Linked DNA regions of Longibacter salinarum. The protein of the gene in region 2 interacts with the protein of the main gene of each other region in a pairwise test. Links are inferred from orthologs where the notes say so. Each region holds a gene or a part of one and is shown on either strand. Other genes may lie near its edges.

The links. The genes of interacting proteins can lie anywhere in the genome.
Region 1: the proteins of CRI94_RS10555 (region 2) and rlmB interact in binary tests that used the Escherichia coli proteins (3 or more experiments, as listed by UniProt). The link is inferred for Longibacter salinarum from one-to-one orthologs.

Annotation. Positions count from the first base shown.
Region 1 is NZ_PDEQ01000001.1:701,981-705,577, forward strand. What follows is about bases 4-2,982. They hold rlmB (23S rRNA (guanosine(2251)-2'-O)-methyltransferase RlmB), read right to left. Parts: upstream 1,886-2,982; coding sequence 1,121-1,885; downstream 4-1,120. Other genes in these bases: CRI94_RS02840 (lysylphosphatidylglycerol synthase transmembrane domain-containing protein), read left to right, coding at 4-1,149; CRI94_RS02850 (acetyl-CoA C-acyltransferase), read left to right, coding at 2,235-2,982. In the rest of the region: more of CRI94_RS02840, read left to right, coding at 1-3; more of CRI94_RS02850, read left to right, coding at 2,983-3,548. UniProt on the Escherichia coli protein: Specifically methylates the ribose of guanosine 2251 in 23S rRNA.
Region 2 is NZ_PDEQ01000005.1:97,068-101,171, reverse strand. What follows is about bases 621-3,533. They hold CRI94_RS10555 (NAD(P)H-hydrate dehydratase), read left to right. Parts: upstream 621-1,220; coding sequence 1,221-2,846; downstream 2,847-3,533. Other genes in these bases: CRI94_RS10550 (VanZ family protein), read left to right, coding at 2,988-3,434; CRI94_RS10560 (Ig-like domain-containing protein), read left to right, coding at 621-1,179. Outside these bases: more of CRI94_RS10560, read left to right, coding at 1-620; CRI94_RS10545 (energy transducer TonB), read left to right, coding at 3,555-4,104. UniProt on the Escherichia coli protein: Bifunctional enzyme that catalyzes the epimerization of the S- and R-forms of NAD(P)HX and the dehydration of the S-form of NAD(P)HX at the expense of ADP, which is converted to AMP.

The sequences.
Region 1 (3,597 bases), on a different replicon or contig from region 2:
GCCGCCGGTCTCCTCTATCTCGCGTTTCGAGGCATTGACGTCGACACCATCACGCGGGCGTTCCGGCAAGCCAACTACCGGTGGGTACCGGTTCTCGTCGTGCTTGTGATCGTAGCCAACTGGATGCGCGCCTGGCGCTGGCAGGTACTGCTGGAGGCGCTCCCGAGTGAAACCGCCCGTTCCGACACGGAGCGTCCGCCCGAACCGAAATTGTCGGATTCGTTCGCGTCCGTCATGATCGGGTACATGGTCAACTACGCGGCGCCGCGCATGGGTGAATTTGCTCGAACGGCAAATATGTCCACGCAGTCAAGGCTTCGCTTCAGCTCCGTCTTCGGCACCGTCGTGGTCGAACGCGTGTTCGACACCGCGGTGCTTGGATTTGCCATTCTTAGCTCGGGCATTCTCCTCATCGACCGTATGCCCGTCGTGCGCCAGACGTTCGTCGACCCCGTCCTCGCCCGCCTGGAGGCGTTACCGGCCCTTTCACTTGCACTCTGGATTCTCGCCGGCATTGCCGTCGTCGCAGGTATCGCCGGCCTCCTCTGGCGCCTATTCCAAAACGAGCAGTCGGCGTTGCGTCAGATGTGGACCAGTACGCTGCAGCCTGCACTGGTGTCCTTCAAGGACGGCTTCATGACGCTTCGCCGCTCCCCTCGTAGGTGGACGATCGTCTGGACGACAATCGGGATGTGGGGAGGTTATCTACTGATGGCGTACATCCCCTTTCGCATGCTTGGCCTCGCGGGTCCATACGACATCAGCCTGGTCGACGCCTGGATTTTGATGGCCATTGGGTCGCTCGGCCTTCTCGTGCCGTCCCCCGGGGGCATCGGCTCGTACCACTATGTGACGATCCAGGCGCTCGTTCTGCTGTACAGCATGCCCGAGGGCTCATCCGCCTCGTACGCGGTCCTGACGCACGCGGCGCAGCTCGTATTCTACACCATCGCCGGACTGCTCGCTCTCGTGCACCAGGGTGGCAGCTTCACCCGGCTATTTCAACAGAGGCCCTCAGATGTAGACGCATCGGCATCCGAAGAAGAAACGTCACCGATAAACGGCGAACGCGACTGCGTTTCTGGAGCCGGCAATACCTCTCAACTCTCGGCCGCATCCGTTACGAAAGGCGCGGACGAGCGGCTGTGAGCAGGAAGATGCCCGCGGCCACGGACACGTTGAGGCTCTCCGCCGGGCCCCGCATCGGAATCGACGCCAGCTCGTCGCATGCCGCAGCGACATCGGAAGCCAACCCTTCTCCCTCGCTTCCGAGCACAACGGCCATTGCGCGGTCGAAGTCCACATCCCACACGGTCGTCTCGGACGTACCCTCCGCACCGCAGACCCAGTAGCCTCGCTCCTTGAGTTGCTGCAGGACCGTCGGGAGGTTCGCCGCCCGAGCGATCGGAATCCGCGTGGCCGTACCCGCGCTGGCCTTGATCGCAGCAGCGTTGAGCGGGGCCATCGAAGACTGAGGAACGATGACGCCGTCCACGCCCGCGGCAACGGCACTGCGCAAGATCGCGCCGAAGTTTCGTGTGTCGGTGACGCGATCAATCACCAGAAGGAGGGGCTTCCGATCCTGAACGTCCGCCCACGTCGGCGCAACCTCCGTCAGCAAGTCATGAACAGAGGAGTACGTGATGGGGCTCGCGATCGCGACAACGCCCTGGTGCACCGCTCCCTGTGACTCATGGTTGAGACGTGCCTCCGGTACGTACTGCACGGGCACGCCACGCTCCTTCGCCGCGCTCCGAATGGCTCCGATCGCTTCGCCGGACGCGCCCTGCGCCAGCATGACTTTTTCGATTCCCTGATCGGCTCGCTCCAGCGCTTCCCGAACGGGATTGCGCCCAATGATGGTAGAGGTGTCGGCGTCGGCCATGGAGCGTCGGATCAAGTGAATAGCAGGTACAAGGACGAGAGTTGCATTGACGGAGACACGGTCTAGTTTCCCGTCGGGACGGAATTGTAAGTGAAGTGAACACCACGCCTCGCACCAACGTCCGTTATAAATCGATTCATATCAGCATTGGTACCCGGGAAAACCTGGCATATGCGACTCATCGGTTGAACTTAACACCGTTAAGCACTACCATAACGCGTCCAGACCGGTGGGTTCTCATCGACCTTTACCATCGACGCCTGGTCTACTGATCCAATCGCGGTAGCGCTTTCAAGGGCACCGCGTCGACCTTCTCTCGTCTGCGTCCTTCCCAAACTCCCCTGCGGCCATGAGCCGATCCATGAATGGCGTTTCCGGCGCCGGCTCCCGTACTCCCGTACTGATTGACGGATGCCGTATCCCCTTCCAGCGGGCCGGCACAGCATATACCGACCTGATGGCCTACGACATGGGCCGAATGGCACTCAAAGGACTGTTGATGCGGACCGGCGTCGACAAGGATGTCGTCGACCGCATCGTGATGGGCTGCGTCATTCAGGATGTGGAAACGAGCAACGTGGCTCGCGAAGCCGCCCTCGGCGCCGGCTTTCCGAAGCATATTCCCGCGTTCACCGTGACGATGGCCTGTATCTCAAGCAATCAGGCCGTGACCAGCGGCGTCGACCTGATCCGCGGCGGACTCGCCGATACGATCATTGCCGGGGGCACAGAAACCATGTCGGACCCGCCGATCCGCGTCAAGCGAAGCGTCCGGAAGCGGCTGTTCGAAGCCCGCAAGGCGAAAGGACCCGGCGACTACCTCGACCTGGTGAAAGGGCTCGGACCGTCGGACCTCGTCCCAGAGGCGCCGTCTATTGCAGAGTTCTCAACCGGCGAGGTGATGGGAGAGAGTGCCGATAAGCTTGCGGCCATGTTCGGCGTCAGTCGGGAAGATCAGGACGAATACGCTCTCCTCTCCCACCATCGAGCGGCCGCCGCTCAGGAGGACGGTCGACTCGCCAAAGAGCTGGTCCCGGCCACAGTCCCTCCGGATTTCGACGTGGTCGCCCACGACAACGTCGTGCGGCCCAATACGACGCTCGAAAAGCTGGAGAACCTATCGCCGGCGTTCATTAAGCCGTACGGTACCGTTACAGCCGGCAACTCGTCGGCGCTTACGGACGGCGCCTCCGCCGCGCTCATTATGAGCCAGGCGCGGGCTGACGCTGATGGACATGAGCCCATCGCGACTCTTCGCGACTACGCTTTCGTCGCGCAGGATCCGGGCGCCGAATTGCTTCTCGGCCCAGCGTACGCCATCCCAATGGTGCTGGACGAAGCAGGCTTAACGCTCGACGATATCGACGTCATCGAGCTCCACGAAGCATTTGCCGGACAGGTGCTCGCCGTGCTCGAAGCCCTGCGCTCCGACACGTTTGCAGAAGAGAAACTCAACCGGACGTCCGCGGTCGGCGACGTGGATATGGATAAACTCAACACACGGGGCGGCTCCCTCTCGCTCGGCCACCCGTTCGGTGCGACCGGCGTGCGGCTCGTCACCACCGCTGCGAACCGACTCCATGAAGAGGATGGCCGGTGGGCACTCGTCGCCGCGTGCGCCGCAGGTGGACAGGGCCACGCTATGCTGATCGAACGCGTTTAGCCCCCACCTCCTCGCGCCGCTCCCTCCTTGCTTCCACCCCTTATCTCCT
Region 2 (4,104 bases):
CGGCGACTCACGCTTCGCTTCAGTGAGCCCGTTCAACCATCGCTGGACCCGTCCGATTATCCGCTGATCGATTCTCTGCGCGATCAAGAACAGTCGATTGAGTCGGTTTACGCACGCGATATCCCGTCTACCGAAGTCAACCTTCTCATGACGGCTGCGATGGAGGAAGGGCGCCACCGGTTGTCGATTGCCGACAGTGTGATCAAGGACACCCTCGGTACCGCGCTCCCGGATACCACCGTCGGGTTTGCGGCGACTACGCTGGCGGATACGGTCACAACCCGATTTCTCGAGTTCCTGCCAGCTGACGCGACCCCGGACTCGACCGGGGCCGTGCCGCTTCTGCCGCCGGATCAACCCGGCGTCCAGTTCAACCAACCGGTCGGTAGCTCGCGCTTCGGAACGGCCATCGCGGCCCGCGACACGCTCGGCCAACCGCGAACGCTTACAGCGACGACCGCCGACGGCACGGACTACCGATTCACGTTTGAGCCACCGCTCTCACCAGGCACGACGCTGGAGGTTGCCGTGGACGATGGCCCATTTGCCGGAGCGGATACCACCTACACGCGGCGCTTTCGGCGCGTCACGTCGAAGGTGCTCGGCGAACTCGAAGGGCAGGCCATCACCGTGGACACATCCGACGCACCGCCGGCGGACACGACAGCGGCAGACTCGCTAGCTGGGGCGACGGACGCTGCCGCAGATTCGGCTCGGGTGGACACCGTGCAGGTGGACACAACCGTTGCGGATTCCGTCCAAGCGGACACCACCCAGACGGATTCACTCCGACAACCACCGAGCGAAGAGCCCAAACTTCGTATTCGCTACCAGCCGGTCGACAGCAGCCGACTTGCGGGTTCCGTGATTGTCGAGCTGTACGCCACATCAAGCTCCATTCCAGTGGATAGGCGAACGGAAGTCGTAGGAGCCGACACAACATTCGTCTTCGATATGCTCCCGGAGGGGAGCTACCGCTTCCGTGCCTTCCTCGATAGAAACGGCAACGGCCGATGGGATCCCGGGCGCCTTCTTCCGTACAAACCGGCGGAGCCCGTTACGTGGACCGAACAACCCACCGAAAGTCGTCCTCGTTGGACAACTGTTCTGCCGGCGCCACTCCGGATCCCTGTCCTCGCCCGGCCGATCCGCATCGAGAACCTTGCCGAATCGCCATAGGACTCGGCGTCCGCTTATCTCACCTGACCCGCATTTCCACGATGCCCGACCGATGCTTGCCGCGCGATGTGCTCCTCACGGCTGATGCCATGCGTAAGGCTGACCGAACCACGATCGAGGACTTCGGCCTGCCTGGCTTTACGCTGATGGAAACGGCGGGACGTGGGGCCACATCGGCCATCCTCCGTCGCTACGGCCCGGCCGAAACGATTCGTGCGTTCATCATCTGCGGGAAAGGGAATAACGGGGGTGACGGCCTCGTGGTGGCGCGTCATCTCGCCGAGCGCGGAGCACGGGTCCACGTCGCGTGCACCGCACCGCCTGAGGATCTGCGCGACGATCCGGCGCACAATCTCGAACTGCTACAGTCGCTCGCTAACTCCCCCGGCAGCGCCGCCGACAACCTGACACTCTCAACCTGCGATCGTGTCGAGGCTCTGGAGGCGCAGGCGGCTGCGGTCCAACCTAGCCTGTACGTCGACGCGATGCTCGGAACGGGGCTGACGAGCGAGGTGCGCGAGCCATTGCGCGGTATGGTCGAGTGGCTGAATGGGCAGGAGGAGAAAGTTACAGCGCTTGATATACCCACCGGTTTGCACAGCGACACGGGCGCAGCGCTCGGCGTCTGCGTTCGGGCCGATCAAACGGCAACGATGGCGTCGATGAAGGCCGGGCTGGTCGTCGGAGATGGAGCACAATATGCGGGCGAGATCGACATCGTCGACATCGGGATGCCGCGGTACATACTCAGTCGCGTGTCCCGTGATGCCGGCTGCGCGTTTCGGACATCGGACGAGGATCTCTGCCGGTGGTGGCCGGAACGAGCCAACGACGCCCACAAATATTCGGTTGGCATGACGGTCGTCGTCGGCGGGGCTCCTGGATACATCGGAGCGCCGGTCATGGCGTCTCGTGCCGCTGCCCGTGCCGGGTCAGGGTACGTCGCGTGTGCTTGCCCGGAGTCGATCGAGTCGACGCTCGCGCAGAAAATGACCTCCATCCCGACGCTTGCGCTGCCGGAGTGGGAGGACGGGCTGGCTCCAGACATTCACGACACGCTATCGGATCGTCTTGACAAGGCACGCGCTCTTCTCGTCGGACCCGGACTCGGTCGCAAATCGATGACGCAGTCTTCGATTTGCGATTTCCTTTCTGAAACAGACCTTCCCGCGGTGATCGATGCCGACGGCCTGAATGCGATTGCCGGCGTCCTCGGGGCGGAGGACGGTAATCTGGAGCCGAACGGCCGATGGATTCTCACGCCCCATGCCGGCGAGTTCAAGCGGCTGGCGGGAGAAGACGTGGACTTTTCCGACCGAATCGGAGTCGCTCAGGCGTACGCGAAGCGATGGAATGTCGTGTTGCTGCTGAAAGGGCACCCGAGCGTAGTCGCTTCGCCGGACGGGACGACCTTCGTCGGGGGCGCCGGCGGGCCGTCGCTTGCCGTCGCGGGAACGGGAGACGTGCTGGCGGGGCTCTGCGCCGGCTTCCTCGCGCAGGGACTCCAGCCGATTCACGCCGCTGCCGCCGGAATGCACCTCGGGGGCGCGGCCGCCGACCGGTACGCCACCCACTCGGATGCCCGCACGATGCAAGCCACGGATGTGCTCGACGAGGTGGCGAAAGCGGCGTACGAAATCTGCGGCACATCGAAGGCGAGCAGGTGACGTAACCTCTAGACGGACCTCGGTGGCTCTGTCACTCCGTCTAACGTGATAGCGGACGAGATGCCGGTCCGGTATCAACGATGTAGACAAGCCCGTTGACACGGTGTCTGCCCTATTTTTCTTCTGATGAAGCGCAACCGCATGAACTGGCTTTCTCGCCTCCTTCGATCTCTCGACACCCGTCATTACCTCATTCTGGCGGCGCTGTGGACGGCGGGCATTATTGTCGCGCTGACGATCCCGGCGCCCGGTTTACCGAAGGTCGATCCATCGTTGACGCTGGATAAATTTGCACATGTCATCCTGTTTGGCGGACTCGCGATCTTTTGGATGCGTGCCCTGAGGCCGGACGAGCCACGCGTGCCGTGGACCATTCCGTGGCGACGGGTACGCAATCTCTTTCTTGGAGGACTTTTGTTCGCAGTTGGGAGTGAGTTTTACCAGCTGATCATTCCGTTCAAGCGATCTGCCGATCCGTACGATGCTCTCGCAGATGTCGTCGGCCTGGTCCTTGGCCTCGGCACTTACCTTCTATACCGCTCGCGCACGGTCGAATCCAACGAAGAACCGGCTGCCAGAGAGGGCTGAGGCAGATATTGTTACGAACACCTACTTCACTTGATCTACACAAACCTGTTGGGGACATTGAATCTCGATTTGTGAAGAGACGGCGAACGATTGTTTCCGTTCATAGATTTCAGTGTCCTTATGCCTGTTTCGAAAAAAGCTGGTTCGACGTGGCGTCGTGACTATTCCCTCCACATGGCCACGGGAGCTGTGCTTTCACTCTCCTTCGTCTTGGTCGCAGCGAGCCTGAGTTTTTATCGGTCGGAGCCCGCCACCCCGACCCCGCCTCCACCGGAGACTGTGGACCTCAAGCACCTCCCGCCTCCTACGAAAGATGCCACGCCCCCGCCGCCGGCCCGACCCATGGTGCCGCAGGTCGTCCCAGACGAAAGGATCATTGGTCCCGAAAAGGTCGAATGGGACAAACTGATTTTAGAAGATGAGCCGCCGGTGACGTCGCCGACGCCTCCGGACGTGCGGGAGGACCGGTCTGAAGGCGAACCGTTCGTCGTCGTGGAGCAGATGCCGAAGCCGAAGGGCGGGATGAAGTCGCTCTACGAGAATCTCGAGTATCCCGAGCGTGCCCAGCGTGCGGGAGTCGAGGGAAAAGTGTCTGTCCGCTTTACCGTGCTTCCCGATGGCTCTGTTACGGATGTTGTCGTGCAGAAAAGCGCACACTCGCTACTCAACG